Regions from separate parts of the Aquitalea sp. genome, predicted to be linked through region 1. Evidence: predicted binding sites of a transcription regulator. Region 1 holds the regulator's gene; each other region holds the start of a gene.
What was found. Region 1 encodes sigma-54, which starts transcription at its own class of promoters, with help from an activator protein. Its sites were predicted from a motif close to CTGGCACGCTTCATGCTT; they were not measured.

Region 1 (7,137 bases):
GGGGCGTCCGCTGCAAGTTGCTGCAAGGGAATGCCACCGGCACTGCGCAAGGCCAGGTAGGCTTGCTGCGCCTGCGGGCTGGCGGGCATTTGCGGCATCAGGATATCTAGGCTGTAGCCCTCCTGCATCAGCAGCAGGGCAGCGTACAGGGCATCGCCGCCGTTATTGCCGGGGCCGGCTGCCACCAGAATACGCGCACCGGGTGGCAGATGCCGTCGGGTCCATGCCGCTGTGGCGCGTGCTGCGCGCTGCATCAGGTCAAGGCCCTGTAATTCGGCCTCTATCTCCAGACGGCGCAAGGCCGGCAGACTCCATAATGCATCTTGCAGCATGTTTTACTCCTTTACGGACTCTCCCCAGCGTGGCATCAGGCTGTGCGGGACACGCAACTGGTCGAGAATGCGTGCCACCACAAAGTCCACCATGTCGTCGACGCTGGCTGGATGGGTGTAAAAACCGGGTGATGGCGGCAGGATGACAGCGCCAAGCCGCGCCAGTTTCAGCATGTTTTCCAGATGGATGACCGACAGCGGGGTTTCGCGTGGCACCAGGATAAGCTTGCGGCCTTCCTTGATGCTGACATCGGCCGCCCGTTCGATCAGGTTGTCGCTCATGCCATGGGCGATGGCCGCCAATGTACCCATCGAGCAAGGGCAAACCACCATGGCGTCAGCCGGATTGGAACCCGATGCCACCGGGGCAAACCACTCTTCCCGACCGAATACGGCCAGTTGCCCGGCTTTTGCCCCGCTACGTTGTTGCAGCCATTGTGCAACTTCGGCAGGGCGTGAGGGCAGATGCAAGTCCATTTCCTGCTTGGCGACAATTTGTGCGGCTTGGGAGTACAGCACCCATACGCGTACGCCTGCGCTGATGAGGCTATCAACCAGGCGCAGGCCATAGGGCAGGCCGGAGGCACCAGTAAGGGCAACGGTGACGGTTTGTGGGGTTTGCATCAGTATTTCCATGTGCGGTCAGCTGGCTATCCCGTCTGGATCTTGCACGGGTTGTGCCAAAGATGTGCAGCCTGCCAGCAGGCGGATCAGGACTCGCGGAACAACTGACGATGGCGAATCAGAACCTGTTCGGCCGGAAAGGCACGCGACAGTTGTTCGGCAATGTAGACCGAACGGTGCTGGCCACCGGTACACCCGATGGCGACGGTCAGATAGCTACGGTTTTCACGGCTGAATTCGGGCAGCCATTTGGCGATCATGCACCTGATGTCTTCAGCCATTGCCGCGACCAGCGGCTGCTGACCGAAAAAGTCGATGATGGGCTGGTCGCGTCCGGTGAAGGGGCGCAGCGCCGGGTCGTAGTAAGGATTGGGCAGGCAGCGTACATCAAACACAAAATCGGCATTAAGCGGTACGCCGTGCTTGAAACCGAAGGATTCGAAAATAATGGTCAGCCGGCTGCTGTCTGCTTCCACCAGCTGCTTGATAGCGGTTTTCAGTGCGTTGGCAGACAGTTCGCTGGTATCAATGCGGATACCCATTTCCTGAATGCTGGCCAGCAGTTCCTGTTCGAGCTGAATGCATTCTTCCACGGTGGCACCGATACCAGACAGCGGATGGCGACGGCGGGTTTCGGAAAAACGCTTGACCAAGGTTTCGGGTTTGGCTTCCAGAAACAGCAGTCGCACATCCACGCCCTGCTGGCGCAGCTTGTGCACTTCATCCGGCAATGCACCCAGCGACGGGCTGGAGCGGGTATCCACACTGATGGCAATCTGCTTGTAGCCATAATCGGCATAGAGCGACATGGCTTCATGCAGCATGGTGGCCGGCAGATTGTCCACGCAGTAGAAGCCGGAATCCTCCAGGGCGCGCAGGGCGATGGACTTGCCGGAGCCGGACAGGCCGCTAATCAATATCAGGCGCATTTTCCTGATCCCTGAGGAAGTTGGTGTGGCGTTCAATGAATTCACGGGTACTGTCGATGCCGCGCAGCTGCAAGATGTAATTGCGCACTGCAGCTTCGACCAGTACCGCCAGGTTACGGCCCGCAGCAACCGGCAATACCACCTTGCGTACGGTGACGCCGATGATGTCCTGGGTTTCCGACTGGATATTCAGCCGGTCCAGTGCCTGCATTGCCTGATCGTTGGCCTTGACCAGGTGGATAATCAGTTTTAGCACTTTTTTCGGGCGAACTGCAGTTTCACCGAATATGGTGCGGATGTTCAGAATGCCAAGGCCACGAACTTCCAGAAAGTCACGCAGAAGTGGCGGGCAGCGGCCTTCCAGAGTTTCCGGGCCGATGCGATAGAGTTCGACGGCATCATCTGCCACCATGCCATGGCCACGGGAAATCAGCTCCAGTGCCAGCTCGCTCTTGCCCATGGCCGAGTCGCCCATGATCAGCACGCCGATTTCCAGCACGTCGAGAAAAACCCCGTGCAGTACGGTGGATACCGCCAGCGCGCGAGCCAGATAGATGCGCAGTACATCCATCAGGTAGGGGCTTTCCAGCGGTGTGCTCATCAATGGCACATTATGGGTGTGGCAGTAATCGCGCAGCAGTTTGGGTACTTGCTGGCCATTGGCTACCATCACCACCGACATGGTCTTGTGGAACAACTGGTCCAGCGCCGTTTTGGCGGCAGACTGTTCCAGCCGGTTCAGATAATCGACCTCAGCCAGGCCCAGAACCTGGACCCGGTTGGGGTGGATGAAGTTGAGGTGGCCTACCAGCGCCAGTGTCGGGCGTTGTTCATCATTGCCGATGGGGCTGTCCGCGCCGCCGGTTCCTGCAACCCAGGTCAGGTTGAGCTTTTGCTGATTGTCCTGATACAACCGGCGCACGGTAATGCTAGGCATTGTTGGTATTCCATCCGGTAAGCAGCTGGTATAGATCGGCACGCGATGGCGCACTCAGCAGTTGCTCACGCAATTGTTTGCTGGAGAAAAGCTGGGCCAGTTCTGACAGAACCTGCAGATGCAGATCAGTTGCCTGCTCCGGAACCAGCAGTACAAACAGGCTTTGCACGGGCTTGCCGTCCGGGGCATCGAAAGGAATGGGGTTTTTCAGGCGGATGAACACGCCTGCAGCTTCCTTGAGCCCTCTGGCCCGGCCATGCGGAATGGCCACGCCCTGGCCCAGGCCGGTGGAGCCCAGTTTTTCCCGGGCAAACAGGCAGTCGAAAATTTCACTGCGCGCAATGCCGTGGGTATTTTCGATAAGGAGGCCCACCTGCTCGAAGACACGTTTCTTGCTGGCGACATCCAGGTCCGGAAGAATGTGGTCCTGTGTCAGGATTTTGCCAATCAGGCTCATAGGAATGTATGCACACGGCTACAAAAACTGGCCAATTCTACGTTGCCTTCATCAAAATGAAAAAGGCTCCGTGCAAATAAAAACGGGAACCCGTGGGTTCCCGCATCGTCGGTCAGGTGATTACAGGGATGCTTCCGGCTGAACTTGCGGAGTTGCGCGGTGTTCGCTCTGTTTTTCCTTGTGCTTGAGTACCTGTCGATCCAGCTTGTCCATCAGCGCATCGATGGCAGCGTACATGTCGGAGTCGGTGGCTTCTACGTGGATATCCTTGCCGGAAAGATGAACGTTGACTTCCGCTTTCTGTACCAGCTTGTCCACCGACAGGGTGACGGTGACGTCGATCACGTGATCGACATGGCGGGTGATACGTTCCAGCTTGCTTTCCAGAAATTCACGGATTGCCGGGGTTACTTCGAGGTGGAGACCGGTTACTTTGAGGTTCATACCCTAACTCCTTCTTGTGTTGACTGCCCGGTCGGGTCGGCCGGGCGAGCGGATATTCTTCAAGACACGCTTTACAGTGCCTTGCGCAGATTGACCGGCGGTATCTGCATAGCTTCACGATACTTCGCAACGGTGCGTCTTGCAACCTGTATCCCTTGCTTGCCCAGTTCGTCGGCAATGGCGCTGTCCGAAAGCGGCTTGGCTGTGTTCTCACCATCGATCATGCGACGGATATGGGCCTTGATGGCGGTGGCTGAGCATTCGCCGCCGCTGTCGGTTTCCAGTGCGCTGCCGAAAAAGTATTTCAGTTCGAACAGGCCGCGAGGGCAGAGCAGGTATTTCTGGGTGGTGACGCGTGACACCGTGGATTCATGCAATCCCAGCTCGTCTGCAATGTCACGCAGGATAAGCGGGCGCATGGCCACTTCACCGTGTTCAAAGAACGCTTGTTGCCTTTCGACTATAGCTTCTGACACTTTCAGAATGGTGTCAAATCGTTGCTGGATGTTCTTGACCAGCCACTTGGCTTCTTGCAGGCGACCGGTCAGTTCGCCTGCTGCGCTGCGGTTTTCCGACAGCATCTGGGCGTACAGCTGGTTGACGCGTAAGCGCGGTACCGCCCCGTTATTGAGTTCGGCCACCCAGTGGCCGCGGCGTTTGCGTACGGTGACATCCGGGATGACATAGTGCACGTCTTCGCCGCCGAAACCGGCGGCGGGGTGGGGAGTCAGTCGGGCGATCAGTTGCTGTGCCTGGCGGATGGCTTCGTCATCCGCGCCCAGTATGCGCTTGAGGCGGGTGTAGTCCCGATTGCCGAGCAAGCTGAGGTGCTCTGCCACGATCTTGCATGCCAGGGCATGGCCAGGCTCTTGGTGCGGCAGGCGAGCCAGCTGCAGGCTGAGTGATTCGGCAAGGCTGCGTGCGGCAATGCCTGCAGGGTCGAACTGCTGCAGCAGGCGCAGGCCAACCATCAGTTCGTCGCATTCCAGTTCCAGTTCCAGCGGCAGATTGCTGGCCAGTTCTTCCATGTCGATGGTGAGAAAGCCGTTATCGTCCAGTTCTTCAATCAGCAGCTGTACGATGGCCTGATCCCTGGTGGGCAGCGTCAGCTCCCCCAACTGGGCCAGCAGATGTTGGCGCAGGCTGACCGGGCAGGGGACATTCAGCATGGGGTCGAACTCATCGTCACCGTCGTTGCGCCGGCTGCCACTGCCCCAGTCGGTCAGCTCGCCGCTGCTTTCGCTGTGGCTGTCATTGTCGCTGCTGTCGGATGTGGGGGTGGTTGATTCTTCGTTGCTGCTGGCGGACTCGGTGGCGGGGCCTTCCTGCGCGGGCAGGTCGTCGCCGCGTTCCAGCATGGGGTTGTCCAGAAGGAAGCGCTCTACCTCGGTTTGCAGGTCAAGCGTGGACAGCTGCAGCAGCTTGATCGACTGCTGCAGTTGTGGAGTGAGGGTGAGTTGCTGTGAAACCCGGAGCTGTAATGACTGTTTCATGGTTTACAGGTGGAAGTGCTCGCCCAGGTAGACCTGGCGCACTTTCTCGTTGTTGACCAGTTCTTCCGGTTCGCCGGATGCCAGTACCGAGCCATCGCTGATGATGTAGGCCCGGTCGCAGATGCGCAGGGTTTCCCGGACATTGTGGTCGGTTATCAGTACGCCGATGCCACGCTGTTGCAGGAAAGTGATGATTTTCTGGATGTCGATCACGGCAATCGGGTCGACACCGGCAAAGGGTTCGTCCAGCAGGATGAAGCGTGGGCGGGTGGCCAGTACCCGGGCAATTTCCACCCGGCGTCGCTCGCCGCCGGACAGGGCCAGCGCATTGCTTTCGCGCAGGTGAGCGATGTTGAGGTCGTCCAGCAGCAGGCTCAGTTCCTTCTCCAGCTTGTCGCCCTTGTAACCGGCAATTTCCAGCACTGCGGTAATGTTTTCCTCTACCGTCATCTTGCGGAAAATGGAGGCTTCCTGCGGCAGATAACCCAGGCCAAGGCGGGCGCGCTGATGGATGGGCAGATGGGTGATGCTGCTGCCATCCAGCGTGATTTCGCCTTCATCGGCACCGATCAGTCCGACAATCATGTAAAAGCTGGTGGTTTTGCCGGCACCGTTCGGGCCAAGCAAACCGATGACTTCTCCACTCTGGATCTGCAAGGCGACGTCTTTGACCACCGTGCGTTTCTTGAAGCGCTTTTTCAGCCGCTCCACTTTAAGGATGCTGGGGCCGCTCATTGCGCGCTTCCGTCGGTTTTTTTGGCGGCAGGGGTGTTGTCCCTGGGCTTGGGCTGGATGATGGCAGTGACACGGCCACCATTGCTGCTGGCCCCGCTGCTGACGTCATACATTTCGGTTTCGGTGTTGTAGGTAATCACATTGCCGATGACCAAGTCGTTGCCACGCTTGACGCGGGCGTTGCCGGTCAGCACTGCGGCGTGGGTGACGGTGTTGTAGTCCAACTGGTTGGCCTGGCCTTCGATCCATTCGTTCTTGCCATCCATTTTCTGGCGGAAGACAACTTGGCGGCCGGTGGCCTGCATGGTCTGGTTCCCCTGCTTGTCCTGGGTGACGGTGGCGCGGTCGGCATTCAGCTTGAGTGTACCCTGAATGATGATGACATTGCCCTGCCATACCGTGACGCCCTTGAGCTGATCGAGATTGCCGCGGTCGGCACTGATTTCGATGGGTTTGTCGCGGTCAGTCTTTTCGGCATGGGCAGTCTGGAGGGCGCACAGGCCTAGGGCCAGCCAGGCCAGCCGGATGAAGCGGCGGCAGTTATTTTTCATAAGTGACCTTTGCATTGGACAGCAGCTGCAACTGGCCGGCCTGCTGTTCGTAGATGAAGCCGACGGCGCTGCCGGTCGACTTGCCGTAGTAGAAGTGGCTCAATGCCGCGGACTGGGCGATATGGCGTACGGTGTCGATGCGCATATTGCTGCTGAGCACACGGGTTTCCTGTTGGGTACCGGTGGCAGGCTGGATCAGTGTGACTTTCTTGTCGAACAGCACCTGCTTTGTCTTGCTGTTGTACCGACCGCTCTCACCGATGGCGTGATAGGCCAGTGTGCCGTTCTTGTAGCTTTGCAGGTCTGGTGCCTCGAAATATGATTCGGTGCGGTCAGGGTATTGCCACATGCGGCTGGCAATCAGTTTTTCCTGCAACATTCCCTTGGGGTCGAAGCGGGTGGCCATGACGTTATCGGCCACGACCTCGGGCTTGTTGGGGTCAAGTTCGCGCTTGTTGGGCTGCCAGCGTGACACGGCGTCCAGCCAGACGGTGAGCAGACCGGTAATCAGCACCAGCAGGATGGGAAACAGACGGTGCGAACGGATCATGCCAGGTACCGGGCCAGGATGGCGTCAAAGCTGCCCTGTGCCTGCATGATGAGTTCGGCCAGCTCACGTACTGCACCCTGTCCGC
Region 2 (7,137 bases), on a different contig from region 1:
CTGGGCGAAAACGATGCCTTCCGTGCCTATTTCACCGACGCCATGAGCGGCCAGCCAGGCCGTTTCTTCGGCGTGGGCACCACCCGTAGCGAAGCCGGTTATTACCTGTCGGAGCCGCTCACCAGTCATGGCCGCATCATCGGCGTGGCCGTGGTGAAGGTGAATATGGAGTATCTGGAAAAACTGTGGCGGGAGAACAAGACTACCGTCATGGTCAGTGACCAGAACGGCGTGGTGATTCTGGCTACCGAGCCGGGCTGGAAATTCAGCACACTCAAGCCCTTCAGCAAGGCGCTGCAGGAAGCATTCGACCGCAATCTGCAATACAACCGCAAACGCCTGCTGCCACTGGGACTGGAAGAACGGCGCAGCCTGGGCGACGGCAGCCATATCTACCGACTGAACCAGAGCGGCCGCCGTACCCTCAGCCGGCTGGCCTACCCGCGCGACATGCTGGGCCAATCGCTGCAGCTGCCACTCTCCAGCTGGAAGCTGACCGTATTGTCCAGTCTGGATCCTGTCTACCAGTTGGCCTACAACCGTGCGGCCCTGGCCGCCGTACTGACCCTGCTGAGTCTCACCGGCATTCTGTGGCTGAACGAACGCCGCCGCCGCCTGCGCGACAAATTATCGGCACGCGAGGCTCTGCAGCAAGCTTACCGGGAACTGGAACGCAAGGTAGAAGAGCGTACTGCCGACCTGTCGCGCGCCAACCAGCAGCTGCAAGAAGAAATCAGCGAACGCATCCGTACCGAACAGCATTTGCGCCAGACCCAGGACAATCTGGTGCAGGCGGGCAAGCTGGCCGTGTTGGGCCAGTTGGCCACCGGCATCGCCCACGAACTGAACCAGCCGCTGGCGGCACTGCGCACCCTGTCGGGCAATGCCATCAAGTTTCTGGAGCGCCAACAAAACGAAACCGCCCGTACCAATCTGCAAACCATCTGCCAGTTAGTGGACAAGATGGGTGAGATCACCAGTGCGCTGAAGGGCTATTCGCGCAAATCAACCAGTAGCCTGGGCACCGTGGATATCAGCCTGGCCATCGATAGCGCCCTGCTATTGCTGCGCAATCGCCTGGAAGACAGCCGGGTCAGGATTCTACGACCACACGCCCCCGAGCCATGGCAGGCCCGCTGCGATCCCAATCGTTTCGAGCAGGTGCTGGTGAATCTGCTGGCCAATGCATTGGATGAGCTGCAAGACAAGCCGGACGGCTGTATAGAAATCAGCGGCCACCGTACGACCGAACAACTGGTACTGCAAATCCGCGATAATGGCCCCGGCCTGCAGGACGCCGTGCGTGCGCAGCTGTTTGAGCCCTTTGTCACCACCAAGCCGGCCGGCATCGGCCTGGGACTGGGGCTGACCCTTAGCGCCGGCATCATTGCCGAGGCCGGCGGCAGCCTGAGTGCCGACAATCACCCGCAGGGCGGTGCCGTGTTCACCATCACCCTGCCGCTTGCTACAAAGGAATACCGCCATGTTTGATGGCATGAAAGTGTTGATCATCGAGGATGATCCGGATGTCCGGCTGGGCTGCGAGCAGGCACTGATGCTGGAAGGACTGGATGCCCGCGGCGTCTCCAGTGCCGAGCAGGCACTGGGCCTGCTGCATCAGGGCTTTCCCGGCGTGGTGGTGAGCGACATCCATCTGCAAGGCCAGGATGGCATGGCCTTGCTACGGGCACTGAAAGCCCAGGACGCCAGCCTGCCTGTTATCCTGATCACCGGTCATGGTGATGTCAGCCTGGCGGTACAGGCGATGAAGGATGGTGCCTACGACTTCATCGAAAAGCCCTTCTCCCCCGAACGGCTGCATGAAGTGGTCTGCCGCGCCATGGAGCAACGTCGCCTGAGCCTGGAAGTGGAAACCCTGCGCCGTCAGCTACAGGACAAGCAAAGCCTGGAGTCGCGGCTGATCGGCCGCTCGCCGGCCATGGAAAAAGTGCGGCGCATGATTGCCGACCTGGCCGATACCTCCGCCAATGTGCTGATTCTGGGCGAAACCGGCACCGGCAAGGAGCTGGTGGCGCGTTGCCTGCATGAAATCAGCCGGCGTCAGAAACACAATTTCGTTGCGGTCAACTGTGGCGGTCTGGCAGAAAACCTGTTCGAGAGCGAAATCTTCGGCCACGAGGCACACGCCTTTACCGGTGCGGCCAAGCGCCGCATCGGGCGCATCGAATACGCCAATAACGGTACGTTGTTTCTGGATGAAATCGAAAGCATGCCGTTGCCGCTGCAAATCAAGATGCTGCGCGTATTGCAGGAGCGCACCCTGGAGCGGCTGGGCTCCAACACACCCATTGCGGTGGATTGCCGGGTGATTTCCGCCACCAAGGCCGACCTCAAAGCCATGGGCAATAACGGCAGCTTCCGTAGCGACCTTTACTACCGGCTAAACGTGGTGACGCTACAATTGCCGCCGCTGCGCGAACGCCGCGAAGACATTCCGCTACTGTTCGAATACTTCCTGCTGCAATCGGCCAGCCGCTTTGACCGCCCCACCCCGCAGCTGGAAGCCCACGAACAGGCCGAGCTGCTGGCCTACGACTGGCCCGGCAATGTGCGGGAGCTGCGCAATGTGGCCGAACGCTATGTGCTGGGTATTCGCACCCCGTTGTCCGAATCCGGCGAGCTGAGCCAGAGCCTGCCGCTGGCAGAGACGGTAGAGGCATTCGAGCGTGCGCTGATTGCCGAGGAATTCCGCCGCCACGGTTACAGCCTGAGCCGCACCAGCGAAGCCCTGAAAGTGGCCAAGACCACCCTGTTCGACAAGCTGAAGAAATACGGTCTGAACCAGCCTGGTTGATGGCCAGGCTGATGGCCTGCCCGCAGTCCCCGGCCGGCTCCGGGCTGCGGACATAAAAAAAGCGGCCACCGGGGCCGCTTGCCAAAGGCTGCTTGATCAGTCGCCACACCATGCTGTCGCTGCGGGGGGATCTCACCCGATTGGGTGTCGCAATCGACAGACAGGCCGGTGTAGCGCCTGTCAGCCAGCTCAATAGGTGTAGAACATGCGTTGCAGTTCTTTGGTGTCGTGGGTCTTGGTCAGACCCAGCATCAGCAGGATGCGGGCTTTTTGCGCATTCAGCGTGTCGCTAACCACCAGATCTTCCTGATCGTCATTGGCCTCACCGTTGCGGGCCACGATGCCATTACCTACGCGCGAGCTGCGCACCACAAGCACGCCTTTTTTGCGGGCATCGCGGATGGCCGGCATCATCTGCGCGGCAATACTGCCATCACCCACACCGGCTTGCACGATACCCTGGGCACCGGCTGCGATGTCGGCGTCCATGGCCACGCGGTCCATGTTGGCATAACCGTAAACGATGTCGACGCGCGGCAGGCTGTTCAGCTTGGATACATCAAATTCGGTATCCGCAGTGTTCTTGCGGGTGGACATGCGGTAGAAGTGCGGCTTGTTGTCCTGCATGTAACCCAGGTAGCCCAGCTCCGGCGTCTTGAAGGTGTCGGTAGTGGAGGTGTTGGTCTTGGTCACTTCACGTGCCGCGTTGATCTGGTCGTTCAGCGCCACCAGCACACCCTTGCCGACTGCATCCTTGCTGCCAGCCAGAATCACGGCGTTGTACAGGTTGATCGGGCCGTCAGCACTGATGGCGGTAGACGGGCGCATGGAGCCCACCACCACGACCGGCTTCTTGCTCTTCACCACCAGATCCAGGAAGTAAGCGGTTTCTTCGATGGTGTCGGTACCGTGGGTAATCACCACGCCATCCACATCCTTCTGCGCCAGCAGTTCGTTCACGCGCTTGGCCAGTTTCAGCCACACTTCGTTGGTCATGCTTTCGCTGGCGATCTGGGCAACCTGCTCACCACGCACATCCGCTACCTTGGACAGCTCGGGCACGGCGGCAATCATCTTGTCCACGCCCAGCTTGGCTGCGGTGTAACCGATGGTGGTGGTGCTGCTGGCACCGGTACCGGCAATGGTGCCGCCAGTAGCCAGAATCACCACATGCGGTTTGGCAGCCTCGGCCGCCTGGGCGGATTGACCACACAGTGCAGCCATCACGGCAGCGCTGGACAGCAGCATTTTGAAGGTTTGTTTCATGTCTCTTCTCTTTGTAGAAAGACTAGTGGGGATGTCGTTGCCGGGAAGCAACTGGCTGCAGCGATCAGCCCCGCGTCCTGCCTGTCCGCCTGTATCGGCGGCTTGGGCAGGCCGGGATCTGTCACTGGATTTTTATAGGGTAAAACGGTGGCAGGGCCTTAGGGAGCTCAGGCCTGTTCTTCTGCCAGTGCCGGGTTAACCTGTGCGGCATCTGCATCGATATCGCCTTCGGATGCAGCCACCACGGTAGTTGCAATCGCATTACCCAGTACATTGGTCGCAGTGCGGCCCATATCCAGGAAGTGGTCGATACCCAGAATCAGCAGAATGCCTGCTTCCGGAAGATTGAACATCGGCAGTACGGCAGCCACTACCACCAGCGATGCACGCGGTACACCGGCAATGCCCTTGCTGGTGATCAGCAGGATCAGCAGCATGGTGATTTGCTGGCCCAGCGTCAGATGGATGTTGGCAACCTGGGAAATGAACAGGGCGGCAAACGAGGTGTACATGATGGAACCGTCCAGGTTAAAGGAGTAACCCAGCGGCAATACAAAACCGGAAATCCGTTCCTTGATACCAAAGCGTTCCAGCTGCTCCAACAGGGTCGGGTAAGCGGCCTCGCTACTGGCAGTGGCAAAACCCAGCATCAGCGGCATGCGGATAGTCTTGAGCAGAGCAAAGATCTTCTTGCCGACAAAACCGTAAGCGGCAGCAATCATCAGCATCCACAGGCAGAACAGCGCCAGATAGAAGCTACCCATAAACTTGGCATACATGGCCAGAACGCCCAGGCCATCCGCAGTAATGGTGGAAGCAACGGCACCAAACACGCCTACCGGTGCAAACATCATCACGATATTGGTTACGCGCAGCATGATGTTGGCCAGTTGTTCCAGACCCTTCATCAGCAGTTCCGGCTTCGGACCCTTATAGGATGCGATGGCAAAACCAAAGAACACCGAGAACACCACCACTTGCAGCACTTCATTCTTCGCCATGGCGTCAAAGAAGCTGGTGGGGAACATGTGGGTGATGAAGTCCTTCAGGTTCAGTGCACTGGCTTTCACTGCCGGACCGGAAGCATCGGCCATCGGCAAGGTATAGCCCACACCCGGTTGCAGGGCATTGGCAAAGATCAGGCCCAGGAACAGGGACACCAGGGAAGCACCCATAAACCAGCACATGGCTTTCAGCCCTACGCGGCCTACAGAACGGGAATCGCTACTGCCAATACCATGCACCAGGGTAGACATCACCAAGGGGGCAATGATCATCTTGATCAGACGCATGAACACGTCGGTCAGAATGGAAAAATAACCCGCAACGTCCTTCAGTTGCTTCGGATCGGTAATCGAGGTGTGACAGCCATAGCCGACTGCGATACCCAGAACGAGGGCAATCAAGACCCACAGGGTAATCTTGTTGGTTTTCACGAGCGTTTCTCCAGAGTAACCCGGCTTTGCGACCGGTGTTGAGTACGCTCTATACAGCAGAAATCGTGCCAAGAAAAATTCACAATTTCACAAGATAACTACTTGATTTTTATAAACAAAAATAAAATTACAACAGCATTGATTCGGAATTCCGAATCAGACACGGACAGCCCGTTTGGAAAACCGACCAGCGTATTGGCCAGTTGGCCTGAGAAGGGCCAAATCAGACCAGCTGCCTGCTAAAAAGTTTCTGCACCGCAACATGAACTTGCTGCCAGTCCAGTGGCTACCGTCACCCTTTGGTCCGCTTGGCAGAATCATCGAAAATCACCCCCACCATCAGACCACCCAACGGCCATTCCGCATGTACCAGGGCTGGATCAAGCATCACGGCGGAGCATCGTTAAGCTGCCCTGCCCCACCCCACAGCATGTGCAGACGAAGACAGGGGCAATACCTTGAACATCATCACAAATTTTCGCGATCTGGGCGGTATTCAAAATAAGCACGGCAAGCGGTTGCTGCAGCACCGCCTATTTCGCTCGGGCGAGCTGTCACAGCTATCACCGTACCAAAGCCAGCAACTGGTACAACGCTATCAAGTGGAAAAAATCATCGATTTCAGGAGTGCTGATGAAGTCCGGCAACGACCTGATATTGCAATTGCCGAAACCCGTCATGTCCACATCGACTTGCTGGCCGAAGCGCAGCACAAGGCACAAGCCTCCATCGCCGCCTTCTCACAACTGGACAGTACCGCCAGAACACAGGAATTCATGCTGGCACTATACCGGGAACTGGCCCTTTCCCCTGCGGCACAGGCCGGCTACCGGCGCTTCTTCCTGGAACTGCTGGCAAGTCATGCACAAAAAAGCGTGCTGTTTCATTGCGCGGCCGGCAAGGACAGAACCGGTATCGCTGCCATGCTGATCCTGGAAACTCTGGAGGTGCCACGGACGCTGATTTATCAGGACTATCTGCAAACCAACCGCATGCGTAGCAGCGAAAATGCGCGACTCATCGCAAAGGCTGCCGCCGCGGGTGCGACCCCGGTGCAGCAAGCTGCATTTCGCGTTGCGCTACAAGTGGATAAGCAATATCTGCAGCGGTTTTACACCACGGTGGAACAGCATTACGACACCATGGCATCCTATCTGCAATCGGTCATTCTGATCGACCCCGCCAGCAAACAGCAGCTGCAACGACGCTATCTGTACTGAATAGGTAGCACACTGAATGCCGGGCATGAAAAAGCCGCTGTGAATGCTTCACAGCGGCTTTTTATTTTGGTGGGCCCCCCGGGAGTCGAACCCGGCACCAACGGATTATGCTTACCCGCTACGGCTTTCGCCGCCCCTTTCGGGTTTGTGGTCTGGACTGTCTCTTGTCTTTACGACCTGCCCGTTCAGTCTCTACACGTTCTCTCGAAGAGAGCTTCGCTCGGGATTGCCACGCTGCACGAACAGCAGAGGTTTCCCCGAATTTGAGCAGTTCTACCAAGGGGCAGAGCTAACTTGCCCCAAGGCAACCCATGCGATGCGCTCCGTACCCATATGGGCCGCAGGAGTGCCATCCTTCAAGTCCGCTGCTCTAACCAGGCATGAGCTAGAGGCCCGATAT
Region 3 (7,137 bases), on a different contig from region 1:
GGTGGCTGGAGCTGCCCGCCATGGCCGACTGAGACGGCAGGCACGAATATTGCACGGTTACTGGCAACCACTTCCAGATGCTGCCATGACTGCCTCCTCTCCATTACGACTGTTGCTGGTCAACGATACCGACCGCCCGATGGCCGAGCTGCATGCCGCGCTGACGGCGGCCGGTTATCTGGTGATTGCACAGGCCCAGGGCGCAGCCGAGCTGCTGCAGCTGGTGGACAGCCAGACGCCCGACATCATCATCATCGATACCGAATCCCCCTCACGTGACACGCTGGAACAACTGGCGCTGATGGGTCATGCCGCACCACGGCCAGTGGTGATGTTTGCCGAGCAGGGCGGGCTTTCCGCCATTCAGGCCGCTGTCAGCGCCGGGGTTACCGCTTATGTGGTGGACCAGGTGGCAGCCAGCAAGCTCGCCCCCATCATCGACATGGCACGGGTGAAGTTTGAAGAAGACGCGCGGCTGAAAAAACGCCTGGCCGAGGTGGAAGAACAGCTGGCCGACCGCAAGCTGATCGAACGCGCCAAGGGCATCCTGATGGAGCGCCGCCAGTTGAGCGAGGCCGAAGCCTATGCGCTGCTGCGCAGCCAGGCCATGCAAAGCGGCCTGCGCCTGGCCGAGCTGTCCCGACAACTGATCAATTCCAGCAAGCTGCTGGGCTGAAAGCCTTTCATGACTGCTCCTGCATCCCTACACCAACTCAAACTGGGTTTTGTTGCCCTGACTGACTGCGCTGCACTGGTGGCCGCCCACAAGCTGGGGCTGGACCGGGAGCTGGGTCTGCAGTTCTGCCTGCAGCGCCAGCCTTCCTGGTCTGCCGTGCGCGACAAGCTGATGAACGGGCAGCTGGATGCCGCCCATGCCTTGTACGGCCTGGTGTACGGCATGCAGCTGGGCATGGGCAGCCCGCAATGCGACATGGCCATTTTGATGACGCTGAACCAGAACGGGCAGGGCATCAGCCTGGCTCCGGCGCTGGCGGATCAATACCGGCAGGGCATCAGCCTGGCTGAGATCAGCCGGGATCTGGGGCGGCCACTGGTGCTGGCACATACCTTTCCCACCGGCACCCATGCCATGTGGCTGTATTACTGGCTGGCGGCCCAAGGCGTGCACCCGCTGCGCGATGCCCGCTGCGTGGTGATTCCACCGGCGCAAATGGGCGCTGCGATGCAGGACGGCATGCTGGACGGATTTTGTGCCGGTCAGCCCTGGCATGCGCAGGCACAGCAGCTTGGCGTGGCCAGCCGGGTGGCCGACAGCGCCGCCATCTGGCCGGAGCACCCGGAAAAGGTGCTGGCCTGCCGCCGCGAGCTGGTACAGCAGCAGCCCGAGCTGGCCGGCCGCCTGGTACAGACCCTGTTACTGGCCAGCCACTGGCTGGATCAGCCGGAAAACCATGCGCAGGCGGCCGCCTGGTTGGCTGAAGACGCCTATCTGGCGATGCCGGCGGAGCTGATTCTGCAGCATTGGGAAAGTGCCGATGCCGGCCAGCTGCGCTTTTGCACCGATGGTCGGGTCAATTACCCCTATCTGTCGGACGGGCTGTGGTTCCTGCAGCAATACCGGCGCTGGGGCATGTGGCAGGGCGAGGCCGGGCAAAGCGTGGTGGCCGCAGTCAACCAGACAGCGCTGTACGAGCAGGCTGCCAGATGCTGCGGTCTGCCGCTGCCGGCTCCGGCAGATCGCCATAGCGTGCTGATGGATGGCTGCCACTGGCCGGAGCGCGCCGATGCCGCGCCCAGTGTCGGTGCGATGCTGAATTTTACGCACTGATGCGGTGCAGCATGGGGCCGAAAACAGCGTAAACCGGCCTCCAGCAGGTATTTTGCAGCTGGCACGCTATTTGCAATGATTACCACGCAGCGGCGCAATGGCGTGCCGCCTGCACCAGACATCACGGCAGCGGCCAACGGCGGCCACTGCCGATACGGACAACGGCGTCCTCACCTGATTCCAACATCAGGGAGGACGCCGTTTTTGTTTTGGCCATTTGGCGGGAAGCACGCTTCCCCGACAGGAGCAACACATGGACCGCACTTTCTGGCAAGCCGGACACAAGCCGACCCTGTTTTCAGCCTTTCTGTATTTCGACCTCAGTTTCATGGTGTGGTATCTGCTGGGGCCCTTGCAGGTGCCCATTGCCACCGCACTGCATCTTTCCACCCAGCAACGCGGCCTGATGGTGGCCACGCCGATTCTGGCCGGAGCCATCCTGCGCCTGCTGATGGGCGTGCTGGTGGATCGCATCGGTGCCCGCGGTGCCGGCATCATCGGCCAACTGATCGTGATTGCCGCCTTGCTGGCAGCCTGGCAGATCGGCATTGCCAGCCTGGGTGGCGCGCTGCTGCTTGGCTTGTTCCTGGGCGTGGCCGGAGCCTCGTTTGCGGTATCGCTGCCGCTGGCTTCGCGCTGGTATCCGCCGCAGCACCAGGGCACGGCCATGGGTATTGCCGGGGCAGGTAATTCCGGCACCGTGCTGGCCGCGCTGTTTGCCCCGGCGCTGGCGCTGGTTTTTGGCTGGCAGAACGTATTTGGCCTGGCCTGCATTCCGCTGCTTGCTGCGCTCATCATCTTTGCTGTCTGTGCCAAGGATGCGCCCAATGCACCGCCGGCCAAGAAGCTGGCCGACTATCTGGCCGTGCTGAAGGAAAAGGACGCCTGGTGGTTCATGTTCTTCTACTCGATGACCTTTGGCGGCTTCTCCGGTTTTGCCAGCGCATTGCCGGGCTACTTCCACGACCAGTTTGCCTTTGATGCCAAAACAGCCGGCATGTACACCGCCGCCTGTGTGTTTGCCGGCTCGGTCATGCGTCCGCTGGGCGGCATGCTGGCCGACCGTCTGGGCGGCACCCGTTCGTTGCTGGCGGTGTATCTGTGCTGCGCGCTGCTGATTGGCGCTGCCGGCTTCAATGTCGGCGGCCCTTCGGTGGCACTGCTGCTGTTCATTCTGGCCATGCTGTGCCTGGGAGCCGGTAACGGCGCGGTGTTCCAGCTGGTGCCGCAGCGCTTTGGCAAGGAAATCGGCGTGATGACCGGCCTGGTGGGCATGGCGGGCGGGGTGGGTGGTTTTGCCCTGGCTGCCAGCCTGGGGGCCATCAAGCAGGCTACCGGTGGCTATGCAGCTGGCCTGTGGCTGTTTGCCTGCCTGTGCTGCCTGGCCTGGCTGAGCCTGGCCGGAGTGAAACAACGCTGGCGCAGTGGCTGGACCGTAGCCGCAGCCCGGGTATAAGAAGCGAAGGAGAGCAAGATGGATATGGCAGAACTGCAGGGCAAGACCCGGCAAAAGCTGGTGGTGGTGGGTAATGGCATGGCCGGCATCCGCACCGTGGAAGAGTTGCTGGGCCTGGCGCCTGAGATGTACGACATCACCGTATTCGGTGCCGAGCCACACCCCAACTACAACCGCATCCTGCTGTCGCCAGTACTGGCCGGGGAGCAGGCTTTCAAGGACATCATTCTCAACAGTGTGGAGTGGTATGCCGAACAGGGCATCACCCTGCATATGGGCAAGAATGTGGCCACCATCGACCGGGTACGCCGCAAGGTCATTGCCGAGGATGGCACCGAGGCCGCTTACGACCGCCTGCTGCTGGCTACCGGCTCCACGCCCTTCATCCTGCCGGTACCGGGCAAGGAGCTGGATGGCGTCATCAGCTACCGCGACATCCGCGATACCGAGCTGATGATGGAAGCCGCCAAGACCAAGCGTCAGGCAGTGGTGATTGGCGGTGGCCTGCTGGGGCTGGAGGCTGCCAATGGCCTGAAATTGCGCGGCATGGATGTCACCGTGGTGCATCTGGGCGACTGGCTGCTGGACCGCCAGCTGGACGACGTGGCCGGTGACTTGCTGCGCCGGGCGCTGGAAGAACGCGGCATCGGCTTTTTGCTGGGTAAGCAGACCGCCGCCATTCTGGATGACGGGCAGGGCGGCGTGGCCGGGGTGCGCTTTAGCGATGGCCAGCAGGTGGACGCGCAACTGGTGGTGATGGCGGTGGGTATCCGACCCAATACCGCGCTGGCCGAATCCTGCGGCCTGCATTGCGAGCGCGGCATTGTGGTGAGTGATGCGCTGCAAACCTACGACCCGCGTGTATACGCGGTGGGCGAGTGCGTCAGCCATCGCGGCGTGGCCTATGGCCTGGTCGCGCCCTTGTTCGAACAGGCCAAGGTGTGCGCCAACCATCTGGCCCAGTTGGGCATTGGCCGCTATCAGGGCTCGGTGCTGTCGACCAAGCTGAAAGTCACCGGGATTGATCTGTTCTCCGCTGGCGACTTCATGGGGGGCGAGGGCATGGAGGACATCGTGCTGTCCGACCCGGCTGGTGGCGTGTACAAAAAACTGGTGATCAAGGACGACAAGCTGGCCGGGGTCTGCCTGTACGGCGATACCGCCGACGGTGCCTGGTATTTCAAGCTGCTGCGCGAAGGGCGTTCGGTGGCGGATTTGCGCGATACGCTGATGTTTGGCGAATCCACCATCGGTGACGCCGGCGTGCAGGGCCAGAGCAAGGCCGCCTGCATGAAAGACAGCGACGAAGTGTGCGGCTGCAACGGCGTGTGCAAGGGAACCATCGTCAAGACCATCAAGGACAAGGGCCTGTTCACGCTGGACGAGGTGAAAAAGCACACCAAGGCGGCCAGCTCCTGCGGTTCCTGCTCCGGCCTGGTGGAGCAGATATTGATGAGCGTGGTGGGTACGGATTTCCAGGAAACGCCCAAGACCAAAGCAGTGTGTGGCTGTACCGAACGCAGCCATGGTGAAGTGCGCAAGGCCATCCGCGAACAGCATTTGCTGACCCATGCCGAGGTGTTTCACTTTCTGGAGTGGCGCACCCCCAATGGCTGTGCCACCTGCCGCCCGGCCATCAACTACTACCTGCTGTCCAGCTGGCCGCATGAGGCGGTGGACGATCCGCAAAGCCGCTTCGTCAACGAACGGGTGCACGCCAATATCCAGAAGGACGGCACTTTCTCGGTGATTCCGCAGATGAAGGGCGGCGTCACCACCGCCAGCGAGCTGCGCCGCATTGCCGACGTAGCCGACAAATACCAGGTGCCGATGGTGAAAGTCACCGGCGGTCAGCGTATCGACCTGCTGGGGGTGAAGAAGGAGGACCTGGTCAATGTCTGGCAGGACCTGGGCATGCAGTCCGGCCACGCCTACGGCAAATCCATCCGCACGGTGAAAACCTGCGTCGGCAGCGAATTCTGCCGCTTTGGCACCCAGAACAGCACCCAGATGGGCATTGATCTGGAAACCATGCTGGCCAATATGTGGTCGCCGCACAAGGTAAAGCTGGCGGTGTCCGGCTGCCCGCGCAACTGTGCCGAAGCCGGCATCAAGGACGTGGGGGTGATTGCGGTGGATTCCGGCTGGGAGTTGTATGTCGGCGGCAACGGCGGCATCAAGACCGAAGTGGCGCAGTTTCTGTGCAAGGTGAAAACCGTCGAGGAAGTAAAGGAATACAGCGGTGCGTTTTTGCAGCTGTACCGCGAGGAAGCCTATTACCTGGACCGCACCGTGCACTACATCGCCCGCGTCGGTCTGGATGTCATCAAGGCCAAGGTGGTGACCGATGCTGCCAGCCGTCAGGCCTTGTACCAGCGGCTGCTGTTCTCGCTGCAAGGCCTGCCCGACCCATGGGCGGCGCGCATTGCCGGTACGCAGAAAAACGAATTCATTCCGATCAAGCTGCACGCCTGAGGAGCATAGGTCATGACAGACAGCCAACACTGGGTACACATCTGCGCCCTTACCGACATTCCGCCGCAAGGCAGCCGGGTGGTGGAACGCGCCAGCGGCAATGTGGCGGTGTTTCGCACCCACGACGACCGGGTGTTTGCCCTGCTGGACCGTTGCCCGCACAAGGGCGGGCCGCTTAGTCAGGGCATTGTGCACGGCGAATCGGTGACTTGCCCGCTGCACAGCTGGAATATCGACCTGGCCACAGGTGAGGCTCGCGCGCCGGATGAAGGCTGTGCCCGCCATTTTCCGGTGAAGCTGGAACAGGGCATGGTGCTGCTGGGATTGTGAACAAGACCGATTGCAACGGGACCTTGTCATCAGAAAAGGATGGGCAAAATGGGCAAGACTGAAACCCGCTCCACCTGCTGCTATTGCGGCACCGGCTGTGGCGTGCTGATTGCCAGCGAAGATGGACGCATTACCGGTGTGCGCGGCGACCCCGAGCATCCGGCCAATTTTGGCCGGCTGTGCAGCAAGGGGCTGAACCTGGCGGCCAGCGCCGCCAGCGACAGTGGCCGCGCACTGTACCCGGAAATGCGGCTTACCCGCGATGCGCCGCGCCAGCGCGTTGACTGGGCAAGCGCGCTGGACAGCGTGGCGGAAAGCTTTGCCCGCATCATCCGCCAGCACGGGCCGGACGCGGTGGCTTTTTACGTGTCTGGCCAGTTGCTGACCGAGGACTACTATCTGTTCAACAAGCTGGCCAAGGGCGTGGTGGGAAGCAACAATATCGACACCAACTCCCGCCTGTGCATGTCCAGCGCCGTTACTGCCTATAAAAAAGCCTTTGGTGCCGATGGCCCGCCAACCTGTTATGCCGATCTGGAACAGGCCGACTGCGTGCTGTTTGCCGGCAGCAATCTGGCCTACGCCCACCCGGTGCTGCTGCGTCGGCTGGAAGAAGCCCGCGCGGCGAGGCCGGACACGCGCTGGATTGTCATCGACCCGCGCCGCACCGACACCGCCGCCATGGCCGACCTGCATTTGCAGATTCAGCCCGGCACCGATGTCGCCCTGTTCAACGGCATGCTGCACCACCTGATCTGGGAAGGGCTGGTGGCGGAGGATTACATCAGCGCCCATACCGCAGGCTTTGCCGAACTCAAGCAGATGGTGCGCAACACCACGCCGAAAATGGCGGCGGAAATCTGCGGCATCCGCGAGGAAGACCTGATCCAGGCCGCCGAGTGGTTTGGCCACAGCCCGGCCAGCCTGTCGCTGTACTGCATGGGCTTGAACCAGTCCAGCCACGGCACCGACAAGAACCTGGCGCTGATCAACCTGCATCTGGCCACCGGCCAGATCGGCAAGCCCGGAGCCGGCCCGTTCTCGCTTACCGGCCAGCCCAATGCCATGGGCGGGCGCGAAGTAGGCG
Region 4 (7,137 bases), on a different contig from region 1:
AGTCATCGGCCTGTAAACAGGAAAACTCGAATCCATGCGTGCTTACGATAACAAGATCATCTTTGCCGGCCCGGTCGGCGCAGGCAAAACCACGGCCATCGGTGCCATCAGCGATATTGCACCGGTTACCACCGATGCCCGTGCGTCTGACATGACACTCAACCGCAAGGACACCACCACGGTGGCACTGGACTACGGCGTGCTGATGCTGGATGAAACCACCAAGGTCCATCTCTATGGCACACCCGGCCAGGAGCGGTTTGATTTCATGTGGGACATCCTCAGCCAGGGCGGCATCGGTCTGATCCTGCTGCTGGACAATACCCGTACCAATCCGGTGAAGGATCTGCAGTTCTTTCTGAACGCCTTCCGCGACATGCTCAAGGACGCCCCACTGGTGATCGGTGTCACCAAGACCGATATGCGCGCCACACCCAGCATCGAAACCTATGCCGCCCTGCTGGAAAAATTTGACATGCGGCCACCCATTTTCGAAATTGATGCCCGCTCCCGGGAGGACGTCAAAAAGCTGGTACTGGCCCTGCTGTTCTCCATTGATCCCGGGCTGGAAAGCTGATCATGTCAGACAACCTTTCGCTCAAGGACGCGCTGTACCCGATTGCCAGCCCGGCCGGGGCCTACTATGCCGTGTCCAGCCCGGAACAGGATGCCGCCCGCGTGCTGCTGACCCAGATTCTGCGGCTGGGCCATTCCGTTCCGCTGACTGAGTCCCTGCTGACCGAGTGGAGCAACAATGACCTGGACAAGGGACTGGAGACCCTATACCGGCTGCAGCGACTGGACTTTGTCCACGGCACCGAAGAGCCGCGCCCTTCGCTGGCAGTCAATCTGGAAAGCCAGCTGCCATCGCTGCTGGCCGCGCTGTCGGACAACGGTCGGGCCCTGCTGGCCGACGACAACGGTCTGTATTACGCCACGGCGGGCTTTCATCACGAATCCGCCGAGGAAATCGCCGCCCTGGCCGGCGACATCATGTCGCTGAACCGTCGCCACGCCCTGCTGCTGAAGAACAACCTCAACATCAGCAGCCTGGCCTGGTCGGTCAGCAATCCTGCCGGACAGAGTGAGCTGGGATTTTTCCCCCTGCATGTCGGGCAGCAGTCTTTCGTGCTGGTGATCGGCGGCATCCCGCGCCTGCAGGACGAACACTTCGTGACGCTGATCGAATTGCTCAGCCGTCGTTACGCTTGAATAAACAGCAGACCCGATACGGGCCACAGAATACCCACTGGAGAAAACCATGCGTGAACAGATGCTCAAGTCCATCCTGAGTGACCTTAACGGTGCCTCGGCCGATATCGAAGCCTCGGCCATCATCTCATCCGACGGCCTGACCATGGCCGCCCTGCTGCCGCAGGATGTAGATGAAGACCGGGTTGGTGCCATGGCTGCCGCCATGCTGTCGCTGGGTGAACGCACCGCCAAGGAGCTGACGCGAGGCGAGCTGGAACAGGTGATGGTAAAGGGCGATAACGGTTACATCCTGATGAGCTATGCCGGCAAGGATGCCGTACTCACCGTGATTGCCCGGCGTGAAGCCAAGCTGGGCCTGATTTTCCTGGATGCCAAGCGCGCCGCGCGCAATATTGCCGAAATCCTCTGACCATCACGGCCCGGCCTCGGGCCATGACCAGCCGGCAGCGATGGGCCTCACGCCCCGTGGCTGCCGGCATTGTCTCTGCCACTGCCCGCCCGCCTTGTGCCTGCACCATTGTCAGGCCGCTTGCGCACCACGCCTTGCCGCCTTGTTTCATTGCGGTGCAGCACCGTCTTCACCCGACATGGTAATTCCCCCTTCCGACCCTGACAGTGCCTGCATCCGGTGCATAAGGGCTCCGACACTGCACCACAGCCTGCCGTATTGCCGGCCACAACGGCTACTCTTTGCCGGGCATGCTTATTGCGTAATGCATTGCACAAGCCATCAAGGGGGAATGCGCGATGCACCGGATCACACCGCTAGACCACACCCACTACGACGAAATGCTGGCACCGGATCAGAACACCCGTCCGTCCTACCAGCACTTCGCCAACTGGCTTAACCAGGCACCGCTGGCCTGGCTGCGCGACAAGCAGAGCGAGGCCGACACCCTGTTTCGCCGCGTCGGCATCACCTTTGCCGTGTACGGCGACGAGAGCGGCTCCGAACGGCTGATCCCGTTCGATACCATTCCACGCATCATCTCCGCCAGTGAGTGGAAAACGCTGGAAGCAGGCTGCATCCAGCGCGTCACGGCACTCAACCGCTTTCTGCACGACATCTACCACGAGCAGAACATCCTCAAGGCCGGCATCATCCCGCCGGAGCAGATTCTCACCAATGCCGGCTACCAGTTGGCCATGCAGGGCATAGATCTGCCACGCCAGGTGTACGCCCATATCGCCGGGGTGGACATCATCCGCCACAGCGACGGCGGCTTTTACGTGCTGGAAGACAATCTGCGCACCCCGTCCGGGGTGAGCTACATGCTGGAAAACCGCAAGATGATGATGCGGCTGTTTCCCGAGCTGTTTGCCAACCACGACATCACGCCGGTGGAACACTACCCCAATATGCTGCTGGACACCCTGCGCTCGGTGGCACCGGCCGAGGTGGATAATCCCACCGTGGTGGTGCTCACCCCCGGCCAGTACAACAGCGCCTATTTCGAGCACGCCTTTCTGGCCAGCCAGATGGGGGTGGAGCTGGTGGAAGGGCAGGACCTGTTCGTCAAGAACGGCCATGTCTACATGCGCACCACCTCGGGCCCGCAGCGGGTGGATGTGATCTACCGTCGGCTGGACGATGCCTATCTGGACCCGCTGGCCTTCAATGCCGGCTCCATGCTGGGCGTGCCGGGTCTGATGTCGGTGTACCGCGAAGGCCGCGTCAGCGTGTGCAATGCGGTGGGCACCGGTGTGGCGGATGACAAGTCCATCTACCCCTATGTGCCGGACATGATCCGCTTTTATCTGGGCGAAGAACCCATCCTGCACAATGTGCCCACCTGGCAGTTGCGCAAGCCGGATGATCTGGCCTACGTGCTGGACCACCTGCCCGAGCTGGTGGTGAAGGAAGTCCACGGTGCCGGCGGCTACGGCATGCTGGTTGGCCCGGCCGCCACCCAGGCGGAAATCGAAGCCTATCGCCTGCGCATTCTGGAAGACCCGGCCAACTTCATCGCCCAGCCCACACTATCCTTGTCCACCTGCCCCACTTTTGTCGAATCCGGCATTGCGCCGCGCCATATCGACCTGCGCCCCTTTGTGCTGTCGGGCAAGAAAGTGCAGCTGGTAGCCGGCGGCCTCACCCGCGTGGCCCTGCGCGAAGGCTCGCTGGTGGTCAACTCGTCGCAAGGCGGCGGCACCAAGGACACCTGGATCCTGAAGGAGGACATCACATGCTAAGCCGAATGGCAGGGTGCCTGTACTGGATGGCACGCAATATGGAACGCGCCGAAAACACCGCGCGCTTGCTGGATGTCAGCTTGCAGATGTCGCTGCTGCATGCGTCCTCGCAGGACGACCTACTGGTGCCGCTGGATGTCACCGGCAGCACGGCGGATTTTCTGCGCCATCACCACACCCCCACCCCGCAAGCCGTGCTGCACTACCTGGCACTGGATGGCGAAAACCCGGGCAGCATTTACAACTGCATGCGCAGTGCGCGGGAAAACGCCCATGTGGTGCGGGTAAAAATCACCACCGAGATGTGGGAGCAGGTGAACGGAACCTGGCTGGAAATGCGCGAATGGCAGGCTCGAGGCCTGGACACCCGCAGCGCCTCGGCCTTTCTGGAATGGGTGCGCGAGCGCTCGCACCTGTTCCGTGGCGCAGGCTACGGCACCATGTTGCGCAATGACACCTTCCACTTTTCCCGGCTGGGCACCTTCATCGAACGCGCCGACAACACCGCGCGCATCCTGAATGTGAAAACCAAGCAGATCAGTGACAACGAGCCGGAAGCAGAAAACATCCTGGACTACTACCAGTGGGCGGCGCTGCTGCGTTCGGTGTCCGGCTTCGAGGCCTATCGCGACATCTACCGCGACAGCATTACCCCGGAGCGGGTGGCCGAACTGCTGATCCTGCGCCACGACATGCCGCGCAGCCTGCGCGCCTGCTTTGGTGAAATCAACAAGGTGCTGGGCCGCATCGAAGGCCATGCCGGGCGCAGTGCGCGGCGGCGCGCCAGCGAAATCCAGGCGCGGCTGACCTACAGCAGCATCGAGGACATCTTTGCCGACGGGCTGGAACAGACACTGGACAGCCTGATCGACGACATCATCCTGCTGGGCAACACCATTCACCACAGTTATCTGGAAGCTGCCTGAGCACAGGCCGGTTCGCATCATCAGAAAGGGATAGCCATGAGACTCGCCATCAGTCATGAGACGCTGTACCGCTACGACAGCCCGGTCCGTCACAGCACCCAGTACCTGCGCCTGACGCCGCAAGGCGGCAACGGCCTGCAAATTCTGGACTGGCAGCTGGAACTGCCGGTGGCCGCCCATCGCAGTACCGACAGCTACGGCAATATCCTGCATGTGCTGACGCTGGACTACCCGCACCAGGAAATCCGCATCAAGGTCAGCGGCACAGTGGAGACCGATGTCACCGCCCCGCTGAGCGACGATCTGCCGCCACTGTTTTTCCTGCGCCAGACCGAACTGACCACCCCGGACGAGGCCCTGCGCCGCTTTGCCGCCGCTTACCGCCAGCCCGTACCCAGCCTGGGCCAGCTCCAAGCGCTGGTGGAAGGCATTCGCGAGCACATGCCCTTTTTGCCTGGCGAAACCCAAAGCCATACCCCGGCTGCCGCCGCCTTTGCCAAAGGGGCTGGCGTGTGCCAGGACCACACCCATGTCTTCCTCAGCTGCGCCCGCCAGCTGGGCATCCCGGCACGCTATGTCAGCGGCTATGTCTACTCGCCGGCCCACGCCACCGACCACGTCTCCAGCCATGCCTGGGCCGAAGCCTGGGTGGGTGGGGCCTGGCACAGCTTTGACGTGGCCAATGCCGTAGCCGCCAACGAGCACCACCTGAAACTGGCCATCGGCATGGATTACCTGGATGCCTGCCCGGTACGCGGCGTGCGCTTTGGCGGTGGCACCGAAAGCATGAGCGCCCAGGCGCGCGTCTGGCTGGACGGACAGTAACAAGCCAGCTAGATTGGTTTAACTCCACTTTTCAAGTAGCTGCATCATGACTTACTGCGTCGCCATGAATCTTGCGTCCGGCATGCTGTTTGCCTCGGACTCCCGTACCAATGCCGGGGTGGACCACGTATCCACCTTTCGCAAGATGCAATTTTTCCAGCAACCGGACGAGCGGCTGCTGGTGATGCTGTCCGCCGGCAACCTGGCCACCACCCAAAGCGTGGTCAGCCTGCTGCGCCAGCGCGCCAACGCCAGTAGCGGCAAGGGCGAGCGCAACATCCTGAATGTACCGTCGATGTACGACGCCGCCTGTCTGGTGGGCGATACCCTGCGTGAAATTGTCGAGCGCGACGGCCCCACCCTCAGCCAGTCCAAGATCGAAGTCGGCTGTTCCTTCCTGCTGGGCGGGCAAATCCGGGGAGAGGCACCACGGCTGTTCAATATCTATCCGCAGGGCAATTTCATCGAAGCCACCCAGGACACACCGTATTTCCAGATCGGCGAAGCCAAGTACGGCAAGCCCATCATCGACCGGGTGGTCAGCTATGACACCCCGGTGGAAGACGCCGCCAAATGCGCGCTGATCAGCTTTGACTCCACCATGAAGAGCAATCTGTCAGTCGGCCTGCCCATCGACATGCTGGTTTATGACAAGGACGACTTCGGCCCCGGCATCCACCAGCGCATTACCGAGCACGACCCCTACTTCCAGCAATTGCACACCGGCTGGGGTGAGGCCTTGCGCGAAGCCTTTGCCGCCCTGCCGCCGATGCGCTGGAAGGAATAAGACCACAACGTGATTGGTCAGCCAGGGGGCTGATCGGTAATAATGCGGCATTACCACTGAAAGACCACTGTTGATGAAACACGCTCCGCTGACTGAGGCCGACTACCAGCGCCTGTCTGCCACCCTGCAACGCTTTGAAAGCCTGCAGTGCATGAACCTGGAAAAGCTGGACGGTTTCTTCACCGCCCTGCTGTGCGGCCCGGAAGCCATCAGGCCCACCGAATGTCTGCCACTGATCCTGGGCGAGGCCTTTGACGACGAGCAGGCCTTTCGCAGCGAAAAGGATCTGGAGAAATTTGTCTCGCTGCTGATGGGCCACTGGCTGGACATCACGCACACCCTGCAACAGGGCGCAGAATTCCAACCCTGGCTGGATGCCGATGAACAAGGCGTGGTGCACGGCAATGACTGGGCCGAAGGCTTTGTCGAAGGCATGCAGCTGCTACAGGACGACTGGAATCTGCTGTTTGACGATGCCGAGCATGCCGGCGCGCTGGAAGCCATCATGGCCCTGGCGTTCGAACGCCATCCCGACCCGGAAATGCGCCCCTACATCGACAGCAGTGATACCACCCAGCGCGAACAATGGCTGGCCGCTATCTCCCCTGCCGTGCAGGAAATCCACCAGTTCTTTGCCAGCATTCGTGCCGCCATGGAAGCCGAGCTGGAGCAGGATGCGCTCGATCCCAAGCACTGAAAGCTGCTGACAACATACCTGCCGTGGCCTGGTGCCTGCTTGCCCTACGGCGGATAGTGTCGGCATCGGCGCACCGTATCCTGGGTGCCCTGCCAGGTTTTGTTAGCGACACCCAGCCCCGCAGCCATCCATGACACGTCATCAAAACGACATCCTTGCATGATAAAACTGTGCGTTTTCATTTTTTGCGCACACCGCCCCCGTCACGATGAATCCTGTTGAAGCACTGCTGTTTGCGGTTATCCAAGGTATCAGCGAACTGTTTCCGGTCAGCAGCCTGGGACATGGCATCCTGATTCCGGACTGGCTGCACTGGTCGCTCAATCGCAGCAACCCGGACTTTCTGCCCTTCATGGTCATGCTGCATCTGGGGACTGCCCTGGCCCTGCTACTGTTTTTCTATCGCGACTGGTTGCAGTTGATTGCCGGCTTCATCCGCGCCAAAGGCGGCAGCAGCAACCCGGAAGCACGGCTGATGTGGCGACTGCTAGCCG

Region 2: a site for sigma-54 is predicted at 5,572-5,589, ahead of QVF59_RS14255 (dicarboxylate/amino acid:cation symporter). Genes of this name have one in related genera too.
Region 3: a site for sigma-54 is predicted at 1,848-1,865, ahead of QVF59_RS13360 (nitrate/nitrite transporter). Genes of this name have one in related genera too.
Region 4: a site for sigma-54 is predicted at 1,910-1,927, ahead of QVF59_RS20760 (circularly permuted type 2 ATP-grasp protein). Genes of this name have one in related genera too.

The regions. Positions count from the first base shown of each region.
Region 1 is NZ_JASLFG010000055.1:27,233-34,369, forward strand. Features, by position in the region: gene QVF59_RS18175 (NAD(P)H-hydrate dehydratase) at 1-332, opposite strand, end outside; gene QVF59_RS18180 (flavin prenyltransferase UbiX) at 336-956, opposite strand; gene rapZ (RNase adapter RapZ) at 1,043-1,885, opposite strand; gene hprK (HPr(Ser) kinase/phosphatase) at 1,866-2,822, opposite strand; gene ptsN (PTS IIA-like nitrogen regulatory protein PtsN) at 2,815-3,279, opposite strand; gene hpf (ribosome hibernation-promoting factor, HPF/YfiA family) at 3,400-3,723, opposite strand; gene QVF59_RS18205 (RNA polymerase factor sigma-54) at 3,795-5,216, opposite strand; gene lptB (LPS export ABC transporter ATP-binding protein) at 5,220-5,951, opposite strand; gene lptA (lipopolysaccharide transport periplasmic protein LptA) at 5,948-6,502, opposite strand; gene lptC (LPS export ABC transporter periplasmic protein LptC) at 6,492-7,052, opposite strand; gene QVF59_RS18225 (KdsC family phosphatase) at 7,049-7,137, opposite strand, start outside.
Region 2 is NZ_JASLFG010000038.1:72,941-80,077, forward strand. Features, by position in the region: gene QVF59_RS14240 (sensor histidine kinase) at 1-1,491, shown strand, start outside; gene QVF59_RS14245 (sigma-54-dependent transcriptional regulator) at 1,484-2,815, shown strand; gene QVF59_RS14250 (type II asparaginase) at 3,005-4,081, opposite strand; gene QVF59_RS14255 (dicarboxylate/amino acid:cation symporter) at 4,249-5,517, opposite strand; gene QVF59_RS14260 (tyrosine-protein phosphatase) at 5,976-6,737, shown strand.
Region 3 is NZ_JASLFG010000037.1:67,463-74,599, forward strand. Features, by position in the region: gene QVF59_RS13345 (response regulator transcription factor) at 1-32, shown strand, start outside; gene QVF59_RS13350 (ANTAR domain-containing response regulator) at 86-676, shown strand; gene QVF59_RS13355 (CmpA/NrtA family ABC transporter substrate-binding protein) at 686-1,789, shown strand; gene QVF59_RS13360 (nitrate/nitrite transporter) at 2,043-3,245, shown strand; partial or broken gene nirB (nitrite reductase large subunit NirB) at 3,270-5,651, shown strand; gene nirD (nitrite reductase small subunit NirD) at 5,733-6,050, shown strand; gene QVF59_RS13375 (nitrate reductase) at 6,099-7,137, shown strand, end outside.
Region 4 is NZ_JASLFG010000061.1:100,314-107,450, reverse strand. Features, by position in the region: gene QVF59_RS20780 (hypothetical protein) at 1-16, shown strand, start outside; gene QVF59_RS20775 (GTP-binding protein) at 35-577, shown strand; gene QVF59_RS20770 (roadblock/LC7 domain-containing protein) at 580-1,212, shown strand; gene QVF59_RS20765 (roadblock/LC7 domain-containing protein) at 1,262-1,624, shown strand; gene QVF59_RS20760 (circularly permuted type 2 ATP-grasp protein) at 1,963-3,408, shown strand; gene QVF59_RS20755 (alpha-E domain-containing protein) at 3,402-4,334, shown strand; gene QVF59_RS20750 (transglutaminase family protein) at 4,371-5,159, shown strand; gene QVF59_RS20745 (proteasome-type protease) at 5,206-5,946, shown strand; gene QVF59_RS20740 (YecA/YgfB family protein) at 6,020-6,643, shown strand; gene QVF59_RS20735 (undecaprenyl-diphosphate phosphatase) at 6,852-7,137, shown strand, end outside.